2 linked regions of the Variovorax paradoxus genome follow. The protein of the gene in region 2 interacts with the protein of the main gene of each other region in a pairwise test. Links are inferred from orthologs where the notes say so. Each region holds a gene or a part of one and is shown on either strand. Other genes may lie near its edges.

Region 1 (5,455 bases), 830 kb from region 2 along the record:
CCAAGAACGAGATCGCCATGATCAAGGTCGTCGCCCCGTCGATGGCGTGCCAGGTGATCGACTGGGCCATGCAGGTCCACGGCGGCGGCGGCATGTGCGACGACTTCCCGCTGGCGGCCGCCTACGCCGGAGCACGCACGCTGCGCTTTGCGGACGGTCCGGACGAAGTCCACCGCAATGCGATCGCCAAGTGGGAGCTTGGCAAGTACGCGCCCGGCAAGATCGACGCGGAAATGCCCGTGACGCGCTTCTGACGTGGTTTCCTTCCTCTCCCTCCCCCGGACGGAGAGTGTCGAGAAAAGAAGGCCGACGGCGTACACCGCGCGTCGGCCTTTTTCTTTTCAGAGTTTCTTCTGCAGAAACACGGCGTGGCCGAAAGCCGGGTCGAGCTGGTAGCCCTCGAACCCCTCTCGCTCGTAGGCACGCAGCGCAGGCGCATTGCCCGAAAGCACCTCGAGCGTGAGCTTGCAGGCACCGCGCCTTCGTGCCTCCTGCTCGACCATCGCAAACATCTGCTGCGCCACGCGATGTCCGCGATGGCCGGACAGCACGACCACGTCGTGCACGTTCACCAGCGGCCTGCATGCAAAGGTCGAGAAACCCTCGATGCAGTTGACGAGGCCCACGGCGTTCTCGCCGTCGTACGCGAGCACGCTGAAAGCCTGCGGCCGCGCCGCCAGCGCAGCAGGAAGGCCACGGCGCACCGCGGGGTCCAACGGCGTGCCGCCTCCCGCCGGATCGCTGGCATACGCGTCCAGCAGCTCGACCAATGCCGCGGCCTGCGCCGCGTCGCGATAGTCCACCAGGCGAACGTCGATGAGAGTCACTGCGCCGGCTGCAGCGTGTCCGCGAGACGCCTGGCGCAGGACTCGGCCTGTGCGGCATCGCGCGCCTCGACCATCACGCGCACCAGCGGCTCGGTGCCGCTCGCACGGATCAGCACGCGGCCCGCGTCGCCGAGCTCGGCCTCGATGCGTGCGGTTTGGCTGGCCAGCGCCGTGTTGTCCTTCCAGTCCTGCTCGGGCGAAATGCGGACGTTGATCAGCGTCTGCGGAAACAGCGTGACCCCTTCGAGCAGTTGCGCCACGGTCTTGCCGCTGCGCACGCAGGCCTGCAGCACCTGCAGCGCACTCACGATGCCGTCGCCGGTGGTGTGGCGGTCGAGCGCCAGCAGGTGGCCCGAGCCTTCGCCGCCCAGCACCCAACCGCGCTTTTCGAGCTCCTCGAGCACATAGCGGTCGCCGACCTTGGCCCGCACGAACTCGATGCCCTGCTGGCGCAGCGCCATCTCCACGGCCTTGTTGGTCATGAGCGTACCGACCACGCCGAAGGGCTTCTCGCCGCGTGCGATGCGCTCGGCAACCATAAGGTAGAGCAGTTCGTCGCCGTTGAACAGGCGGCCGGTGGCGTCGACCAGTTGCAGGCGGTCGGCGTCGCCGTCGAGTGCGATGCCGTAGTCGGCCTTCTGCGCCGTCACCGCGGCCACGAGCGCTTGCGGATGCGTGGCGCCGACGCCCTTGTTGATGTTCAGGCCGTCAGGCGACACGCCGATGCTCGTCACCTCGGCGCCCAGTTCATGGAACACGTTGGGCGCCACCTGGTAGGCGGCGCCGTGTGCGGCATCGACCACCAGCTTCATGTCGCGCAGCGTCAGGTCGTTGGCGAAGGTGCTCTTGCAGAACTCGATGTAGCGGCCGGGCGCGTCGTTGAGGCGCCGGGCCTTGCCCAGGTTGGCGGAATCGACCCACACTGGCGCTTCCTCGAGCACGGCTTCGACTGCCAGCTCCCACGCGTCGTCGAGCTTGGTGCCCTGCGCGCTGAAGAACTTGATGCCGTTGTCGGGGTATGCGTTGTGGCTGGCGCTGATCACCACCCCGAGGCTGGCGCGCTGGGCGCGTGTGAGGTAGGCCACGCCCGGGGTGGGCAGCGGCCCGAGCAGCACCACGTCGACGCCCGCGGAGTTGAAGCCCGACTCGAGCGCCGACTCGAGCATGTAGCCGGAGATGCGGGTGTCCTTGCCGATCAGCACGGTCGGGCGTGCCTGCGTCTTCTTGAGCACCCGGCCCACGGCATGCGCCAGACGCAGCACGAAGTCGGGGGTGATGGGGGCTTGGCCGACGGTGCCTCGGATGCCGTCGGTGCCGAAATACTGGCGTGTCATGTCTGTGAAGTTCTCTCTTGTGTTTGTTGTGGTTCCTGCGCCTTCATGGCGCGCCATACGGCCAGGGCAGCGAGGGTGTCGCGCACGTCGTGCACCCGCACCACGGCCGCGCCACGGTCCACGGCAAGTACCGCAGCAGCAACGCTGGGCACGATGCGCTCGCCCGCCAGCTCGATGCCGGTCGCCGCACCGATCGACGACTTGCGCGACCAGCCGAGCAGCAGCGGCAAGCCGCCCGCCATCAGTTCGCGCTGGCGCGCCAGCAATGCAAAGTTCTGTGCCACTGTCTTGCCGAAGCCCACGCCGGGGTCCAGCGCGATGCGCGAAGCATCGACGCCAAGTGCGCGCAGCGCCTGCACCTGTGCGCTGAGGAAATCCAGCACCTGCGGAATCACGTCGCCCGCCATCGGCACGGCCTGCATGGTCTGCGGATCGCGGTGCATGTGCATCAGGCAGACGCCGCAAGACGGATGCGCACCGACCGCTTCGCGTGCACCCGGCTGGCGCAGCGCCCAGATGTCGTTGACGATGTCGGCGCCCAGATCGAGCACTGCGCGCATCACTTCGGGCTTGTAGGTGTCGACGGAGATCGGCACGCCGAGCCTGACCGCTTCGCGCACCACCGGCTCGACGCGCGCCAGTTCCGCGTCCAGCGGCACCGCAGGGCTGCCGGGGCGGGTCGATTCACCGCCGATGTCGAGAATGTCGGCGCCCTCGTTCAGCAACTGCTCGCAATGCCGCAGCGCGGCTTGCGTCGAGGCATGTGCGCCGCCGTCGGAAAAGGAATCGGGCGTAACGTTGACGATGCCCATCACGCGCGGCTGGGCGAGGTCGATGCGAAAACGCGAGGTCTGCCACCAGCTCGCCGCCGCCGATGCAGGCCCACCATCGAAAACGGGGCCCGAGGCCCCGTTGTGGTTGGACACCAGGCTCACGCTCACGCTGCGTTGGGAGCCGGGTCGGTCGACACCGCCGGTGTGCCGCCGCTGCCGCCACCGTTGCCCGAAGGCGGAATGCGCGGCGTCCAGTCCTTCGGAGGACGGGGGGCGCGACCGGCCATGATGTCGTCGAGCTGCTCGCTGTCGATGGTTTCCCATTCGAGCAGCGCCTTGGCCATGGCGTGCATCTTGTCGCTGTTCTCTTCGATCAGGTTGCGCGCCAGGGCGTACTGCTCGTCGATGATGCGGCGCACTTCGGAGTCGACCTTCTCCATGGTCTGCTCGCTCATGTTGGTCGTCTTGGTGACCGAGCGGCCCAGGAACACTTCGCCCTCGTTCTCCGCGTAGACCATCGGGCCCAGCGCATCCGTCATGCCGTAGCGGGTGACCATGTCGCGCGCGATGGAGGTCGCACGCTCGAAGTCGTTGCTGGCGCCGGTGGTCATCTGGTGCATGAACACCTCCTCGGCGATACGGCCACCGAACAGCATGCTGATCTGGTTCAGCATGTACTCGCGGTCGTAGCTGTAGCGGTCCTGCGACGGCAGGCTCATCGTCACGCCGAGGGCGCGGCCACGGGGAATGATCGTGACCTTGTGGACGGGATCGCACTTGGGCAGCAGCTTGCCGATGAGGGCGTGGCCGGACTCGTGGTAGGCCGTGTTGCGGCGCTCTTCCTCGGGCATGACCATGCTCTTGCGCTCGGGGCCCATGAAGATCTTGTCCTTGGCCTTCTCGAAGTCCTGCATCTCGACGACACGCGCATTGCGGCGGGCGGCCATGAGGGCAGCTTCATTGCAGAGGTTGGCCAGGTCGGCGCCCGACATGCCAGGCGTGCCGCGGGCGATGACGCCCGGATTGACGTCCTGGCCCAGGGGAACCTTGCGCATGTGCACGCCGAGGATCTGCTCGCGGCCGCGGATGTCCGGCAGCGTCACGTACACCTGGCGGTCGAAACGTCCGGGGCGCAACAGTGCGGCGTCCAGGATGTCCGGGCGGTTGGTCGCTGCCACCACGATCACGCCGAGGTTGGTTTCGAAACCGTCCATCTCGACCAGCATCTGGTTGAGGGTTTGTTCGCGCTCGTCGTTGCCGCCGCCGAGACCGGCACCGCGCTGACGGCCCACCGCGTCGATTTCGTCAATGAAGATGATGCAGGGTGCATTCTTCTTCGCGTTCTCGAACATGTCGCGCACACGTGCCGCGCCCACGCCAACAAACATTTCGACGAAGTCCGAACCGGAGATCGAGAAGAAAGGAACCTTGGCTTCGCCGGCGATCGACTTGGCCAGCAGCGTCTTGCCGGTCCCGGGAGGGCCGACCAGCAGCAGGCCGCGAGGAATCCGGCCGCCTAGCTTCTGGAAGCGCTGGGGATCCTTCAGGAAGTCGACCACCTCACGGACTTCTTCCTTGGCTTCGTCGCAGCCCGCAACGTCGGCGAAGGTCACCGTGTTGTTGTTCTCGTCCATCATGCGGGCCTTGCTCTTGCCGAAGCTGAACGCCCCGCCCTTGCCGCCGCCCTGCATCTGGCGCATGAAGTAGATCCACACGCCGATCAGCAGCAGCATAGGACCCCAGCTGACCAGCAAGGTCATGAGCAACGAGCCTTCTTCGCGCGGCTTGACGTCGAACTTGACGTTGTGGTCGATCAGGTCGCCCACGAGGCCGCGGTCGAGGACCGTGGCGGTCGTGCGGATTTTTCGATCATCGTTGGTGACGGCGATGATCTCGCCCCCGCCAGCGCCTTCAGGAATGACGGCGCTCTTGATTTGGTTGTTCCGGACCTGGTCCAGAAACTCGGAGTAGCTGACTGCTCCCGAGCCGACGCCACCGCGGGTGTCGAACTGCTTGAACACAGTGAACAACACCATGGCAATGACGAGCCATACGGCAACTTTGGAAAACCACTGATTGTTCAAACGAAGCTCCAGTCGAAAGCGCGTGACGAGGATATGAAAAACGCGCTATGGGTACGCAATTGCGCCCTATTTTAGGCTTTTCAAGCTGCGAAAAGCGGGCATTTCCCTAATGCGGCCATAGGCTGACAGGGGTTTGCGCCGTGCTCGGGCGCCTGCAGCCGCTATTTGGCAAGGTATCAAGGCGTATCCAGGGCCTTGAGGCCCAATCCCACGAGGAAGGTCTCTGCCGATTTGTCACGTGATGCCTTGGGCTTGAAGGGCTTCACCGTGCGGAAACTGGCCTTGAAAAGCTTCACCAGTTCGTCGTAGCCGCTGCCGTGGAAAAGCTTGGCCACCAGCGCGCCTTCCGGCTTCAGGTGGTGCTGCGCGAAGTCGATCGCAAGCTCGATCAGGTGCGCGACCCTGGCTGCATCGGCCGAATGGATGCCCGACAGGTT
Region 2 (4,518 bases):
TGCGTGCAAGCGCAAGGCGCCCGATGCGGCATTGTTCGTTGGCAGTGGCAAGGCCGACGAAATCAAGGAGCTGGCTGCCCTGCACAGGGCGAGTGAAGTCATCTTCGACCAGGCCCTGAGCCCCGCGCAGCAGCGTAACCTCGAACGCCAGCTCGACGTTGCAGTCTACGACCGCACTTTCCTCATTCTCGAAATCTTCGCCCAGCGCGCGCGCTCGCACGAGGGCAAGCTGCAGGTGGAGCTCGCTCGCCTGCAATACCTCAGCACACGGCTGGTCCGTCGCTGGTCTCACCTGGAGCGCCAGACCGGTGGTGCGGGTGTGCGCGGCGGCCCGGGCGAAAAGCAGATCGAACTCGACCGCCGCATGATCAACGAGTCGATCAAGCGCACGCGCGACCGCCTCGCCAAGGTGCAAAAGCAGCGGGGCACGCAGCGCCGCCAGCGCGAACGCCGCGAAACCTTCAATATCTCGCTGGTGGGCTACACCAACGCTGGCAAGTCGTCGCTGTTCAACGCACTGGTCAAGGCGCGCGCCTATGCGGCCGACCAGTTGTTCGCAACGCTCGATACCACCACGCGCAACCTCTATCTGGGAGATGCGCGCCGGCAGGTTTCGATCTCGGACACTGTCGGCTTCATCCGCGACCTGCCTCACGGGCTGGTCGACGCCTTCAAGGCCACGCTGCAGGAGGCGGTGGATGCCGACCTGCTGCTGCATGTGATCGATGCATCCAACCCTCATTACCCCGAGCAGATGGCCGAGGTGCAGGCGGTGCTGCGCGACATCGGCGCGGACACCGTGCCCCAGTTGCTGGTGTTCAACAAGCTCGACGCCCTTGAAAGCACGCAGCGCCCGCTGCATCTGCAGGACGAGATGGAAATCGACGGTGTGCAGGTGCCCCGCATCTTCCTCAGTGCCCGAAGTGGCGAAGGGGTCCCGATGCTGCGCGCCGAGCTCGCCCGGCAGTCGGGCTCCGTAGCCGATACGATGACCCCTGAGGCAAACGCTGAATTGCACGAAGCCGCCGACGGATTGGGCACAATCCCGCCACTGACAAGAGAACGAAGCGAATGAATTCAAAGCCAGCGCGGAGAGGGTTTCTGGGCATGTTCAACCTGAACGATGGCCGGTGGGGGCGCGGCGACGAGCCGTCCTCCAACGGCGACCGCCCGGCCGGCAACCGGCCTCCCGATGCCAATCCTCCAGGCGCACCGACACCCCCGCCCCAGGGCAGCAACAACAACGACAACCGTCCTCGAGGACAAGGCCCCAACCAGGGGCCGCCCGACCTCGACGAGCTCTGGCGCGACCTCAATCGCAAGCTCGGTGGCTTCTTCGGCGGCAAGGGCGGTGGCAACCGGCCCACCGGTGGAAGTGGCGGCAACGGCTACAAGCCCGACATTAAAAACGCAGGATTCGGCCTCGGCCTCGTTGCTGCCGTGGCGATCCTGATCTGGCTCGGCACCGGCTTCTTCATCGTGAACGAAGGCCAGCAGGCCGTGGTCACCCAGTTCGGCCGCTACAAGACCACCGTGGGCGCGGGCTTCAACTGGCGCCTGCCGTATCCGATCCAGCGCCACGAAGTGGTCGTGGTCACGCAGATCCGTTCCACCGACGTGGGCCGCGATGCCATCGTGCGGTCCACCGGCCTGCGCGAGTCGGCGATGCTGACCGAGGACGAGAACATTGTCGAAATCAAGTTCGCCGTGCAATACCGCCTGAGCGATGCACGTGCCTGGCTCTACGAGAGCAAGTCGCCTGCCGAAACAGTGGTTCAGGTGGCCGAGACCTCCGTGCGTGAGGTCGTGGGCAAGATGAAGATGGATGCCGCGCTCGCTGAAGAGCGCGACCAGATCGCTCCGCGCGTGCGCACGCTGATGCAGACCATCCTCGACCGCTACAAGATCGGCGTGGAAGTCGTGGGCATCAACCTGCAGCAAGGCGGCGTGCGTCCGCCCGAGCAGGTGCAGGCTGCATTCGACGACGTGCTCAAGGCCGGCCAGGAGCGCGAACGCACGAAGAACGATGCGCAGGCTTATGCCAACAACGTGGTGCCGCTCGCGACCGGTACCGCATCGCGACTGAAGGAAGAGTCCGAAGCCTACAAGGCACGCATCGTCGCCCAGGCACAGGGCGATGCCGGCCGCTTTGCATCGGTGCTTGCCGAGTACCAGAAGGCGCCGCAGGTCACCCGCGATCGCATGTACACGGACGCCATGCAACAGATCTACGCCAGCACCACCAAGGTGCTGGTCGACAGCAAGCAGGGTTCCAACCTGCTGTACCTGCCGCTCGACAAGCTGATCCAGCAGACCGGCAACAACGCTGCCACGCCGGTCGACGCCGCAAGCCCGAGCGTTGCCGGCACGGCACCGGCCCAATCGTCGGTGATCCCGGTGGCGCCCACGACCGGCGACGTGCGCGCACGCGACGGCCGTTCGCGCGACCGCGACGTGCGTTGATGAAAAAGGCCTAGAAGAACATGAACAGAATCGGATTCATCGCCTCGTCGATCCTCGTCCTGCTGGTGCTCCTGAGCTCGACCCTCTTCGTGGTGGACCAGCGCCAGTTCGGCGTGGTCTATGCCCTCGGCCAGATCAAGCAGGTCATCACCGAGCCCGGCCTGAACTTCAAGCTGCCGCCGCCGTTCCAGAACGTGTCGTACATCGACAAGCGCCTGCTGACGCTCTCGAGCGTCGACACCGAGCCCATGCTTACTGCCGAAAAGCAGCGCGTGGTGATCGACTGGTATGTGCGTTGGCGCATCAGCGATCCGCAGGCCTACATCCGCAACGTCGGTCTCGACGAGAACGCGGGTGCGATGCAACTCAATCGCGTGGTGCGCAATGCGTTTCAGGAAAACATCAACAAGCGCACCGTGCGCGACCTGATCTCGGTGCGCCGCGAGGCCCTGATGGCCGACGTGCAACGCGAGGTGCTGTCGGTCGTGAAGGGCGCCAAGCCCTGGGGCGTGGACGTCGTCGACGTCCGCATCACCCGCGTCGACTACGTCGAAGCGATCACCGAGTCCGTATACCGCCGCATGGAGGCCGAGCGCAAGCGCGTGGCCAACGAGCTGCGTTCGACCGGTACCGCCGAAGGCGAGAAGATCCGCGCCGACGCCGACCGCCAGCGCGAGGTAATCGTGGCGAATGCGTATCGCGACGCACAGAAGATCAAGGGCGAGGGCGATGCGCAGGCTGCCGCCGCGTATGCCGAATCGTTCGGCCGCGACCCGCAGTTCGCGCAGTTCTATCGGAGCCTTGAGGCCTACAAGCAGAGCTTCAACAAAAAGAGCGACGTGATGGTGCTCGACCCATCGTCGGACTTCTTCCGCGCCATGCAGGGTTCCGGATCCGCCGGCAGCGCGCCTCGCCGCTGATTCCTCGCCCGGAGCCGTGAGCGCAGACACCTTCTGGAGCGCGCTCGCGCTCGTCCTGGTCATCGAAGGCATCCTGCCTTTCGTCTCTCCCGGAGGGTGGCGGCGCGGCTTCGGGCAGCTCATGCAGCTGCGCGACGGCCAGCTTCGCTTTTTCGGACTTTGCAGCATCCTGCTGGGTTTGGTACTCCTTTGGGTCCTGGGGTAGCGGGTCCCGGTAGAATCCCGGTTTAACCACGCCCCCGATCCCCATGTCCGCCTGGGTCCTCCCGGATCACATTGCCGATGTGCTGCCCTCCGAGGCGCGCCACATCGAAGAACTTCGACGCCAGCTGCTCGATACCGCCCGTGGCTACGGCTACGAGCTGGTGATGCCGCCGCTGCTCGAGCATCTTGAGTCGTTGCTTTCGGGCACCGGCGAGGCGCTCGACCTCCAAACCTTCAAGCTCGTCGACCAGCTGTCCGGCCGCAGCATGGGGCTTCGCGCCGACACCACCCCCCAGGTGGCACGCATCGACGCCCACCTGCTCAACCGAGACGGCGTGGCCCGCCTGTGCTATTGCGGCCCTGTGCTCCATACCCGGCCCGATCGGCCCCACGCCACGCGTGAGCCATTGCAGTTCGGCGCAGAGATCTACGGCCACGCCGGCCTCGAGGCCGACACCGAAACATTGCTGCTGGCACTCGATTGCCTCCAGGCCGCCGGCCTGGAAGAAGGTGTGATCGTCGACCTGGCCGATGCCCGCATCGTTCGTGCCCTGTTCGCCGACGTGTCCGTCGACGCCGCCGGGCTGGCCCGGGTGCATGCCGCGCTGGCCGCCAAGGACGCGAGCGAGCTCGATGCGCTCACCAAGGACTTCCCTGCGGCTTCCCGTGACGGGTTGCGCGCGCTGGTCGGTTTGTACGGCGACGCTTCGGTGCTCGACGAGGCTGCCAAGGCACTCAAGGGCACGCCCGCCGTGGCCGCGGCGCTGACCGACCTGAAGCTTCTGGCCGCCGGGCTGCAGGGCGTACCAGGTCGCCAGATCAGCTTCGATCTGGCCGACCTGCGCGGCTACGCCTACTACAGCGGCATGCGCTTCGGCATCTACGCGCCCGGTGCGACCGATTCGCTGGTGCGGGGCGGCCGCTACGACGA

The links. Proteins that work in one complex are often made in the same cells at the same time.
Region 1: the proteins of hflC (region 2) and ftsH interact in binary tests that used the Escherichia coli proteins (3 or more experiments, as listed by UniProt). The link is inferred for Variovorax paradoxus from one-to-one orthologs.

What each region holds. Positions count from the first base shown.
Region 1 is NZ_LR743507.1:3,114,608-3,120,062, reverse strand. What follows is about bases 2,559-5,455. They hold ftsH (ATP-dependent zinc metalloprotease FtsH), read right to left. Parts: upstream 5,019-5,455; coding sequence 3,099-5,018; downstream 2,559-3,098. Other genes in these bases: AACL56_RS14285 (RlmE family RNA methyltransferase), read right to left, coding at 5,195-5,455; folP (dihydropteroate synthase), read right to left, coding at 2,559-2,973. Also shown: AACL56_RS14310 (acyl-CoA dehydrogenase family protein), read left to right, coding at 1-254; AACL56_RS14305 (GNAT family N-acetyltransferase), read right to left, coding at 342-827; glmM (phosphoglucosamine mutase), read right to left, coding at 824-2,161; more of folP, read right to left, coding at 2,158-2,558. UniProt on the Escherichia coli protein: Acts as a processive, ATP-dependent zinc metallopeptidase for both cytoplasmic and membrane proteins. Plays a role in the quality control of integral membrane proteins.
Region 2 is NZ_LR743507.1:3,943,738-3,948,255, reverse strand. Bases 1,679-4,433 are described here. They hold hflC (protease modulator HflC), read left to right. Parts: upstream 1,679-2,483; coding sequence 2,484-3,383; downstream 3,384-4,433. Other genes in these bases: AACL56_RS18345 (ATP phosphoribosyltransferase regulatory subunit), read left to right, coding at 3,632-4,433; AACL56_RS18350 (DUF2065 domain-containing protein), read left to right, coding at 3,400-3,588; hflK (FtsH protease activity modulator HflK), read left to right, coding at 1,679-2,463. Also shown: GTPase HflX, read left to right, coding at 1-1,075; more of hflK, read left to right, coding at 1,108-1,678; more of AACL56_RS18345, read left to right, coding at 4,434-4,518.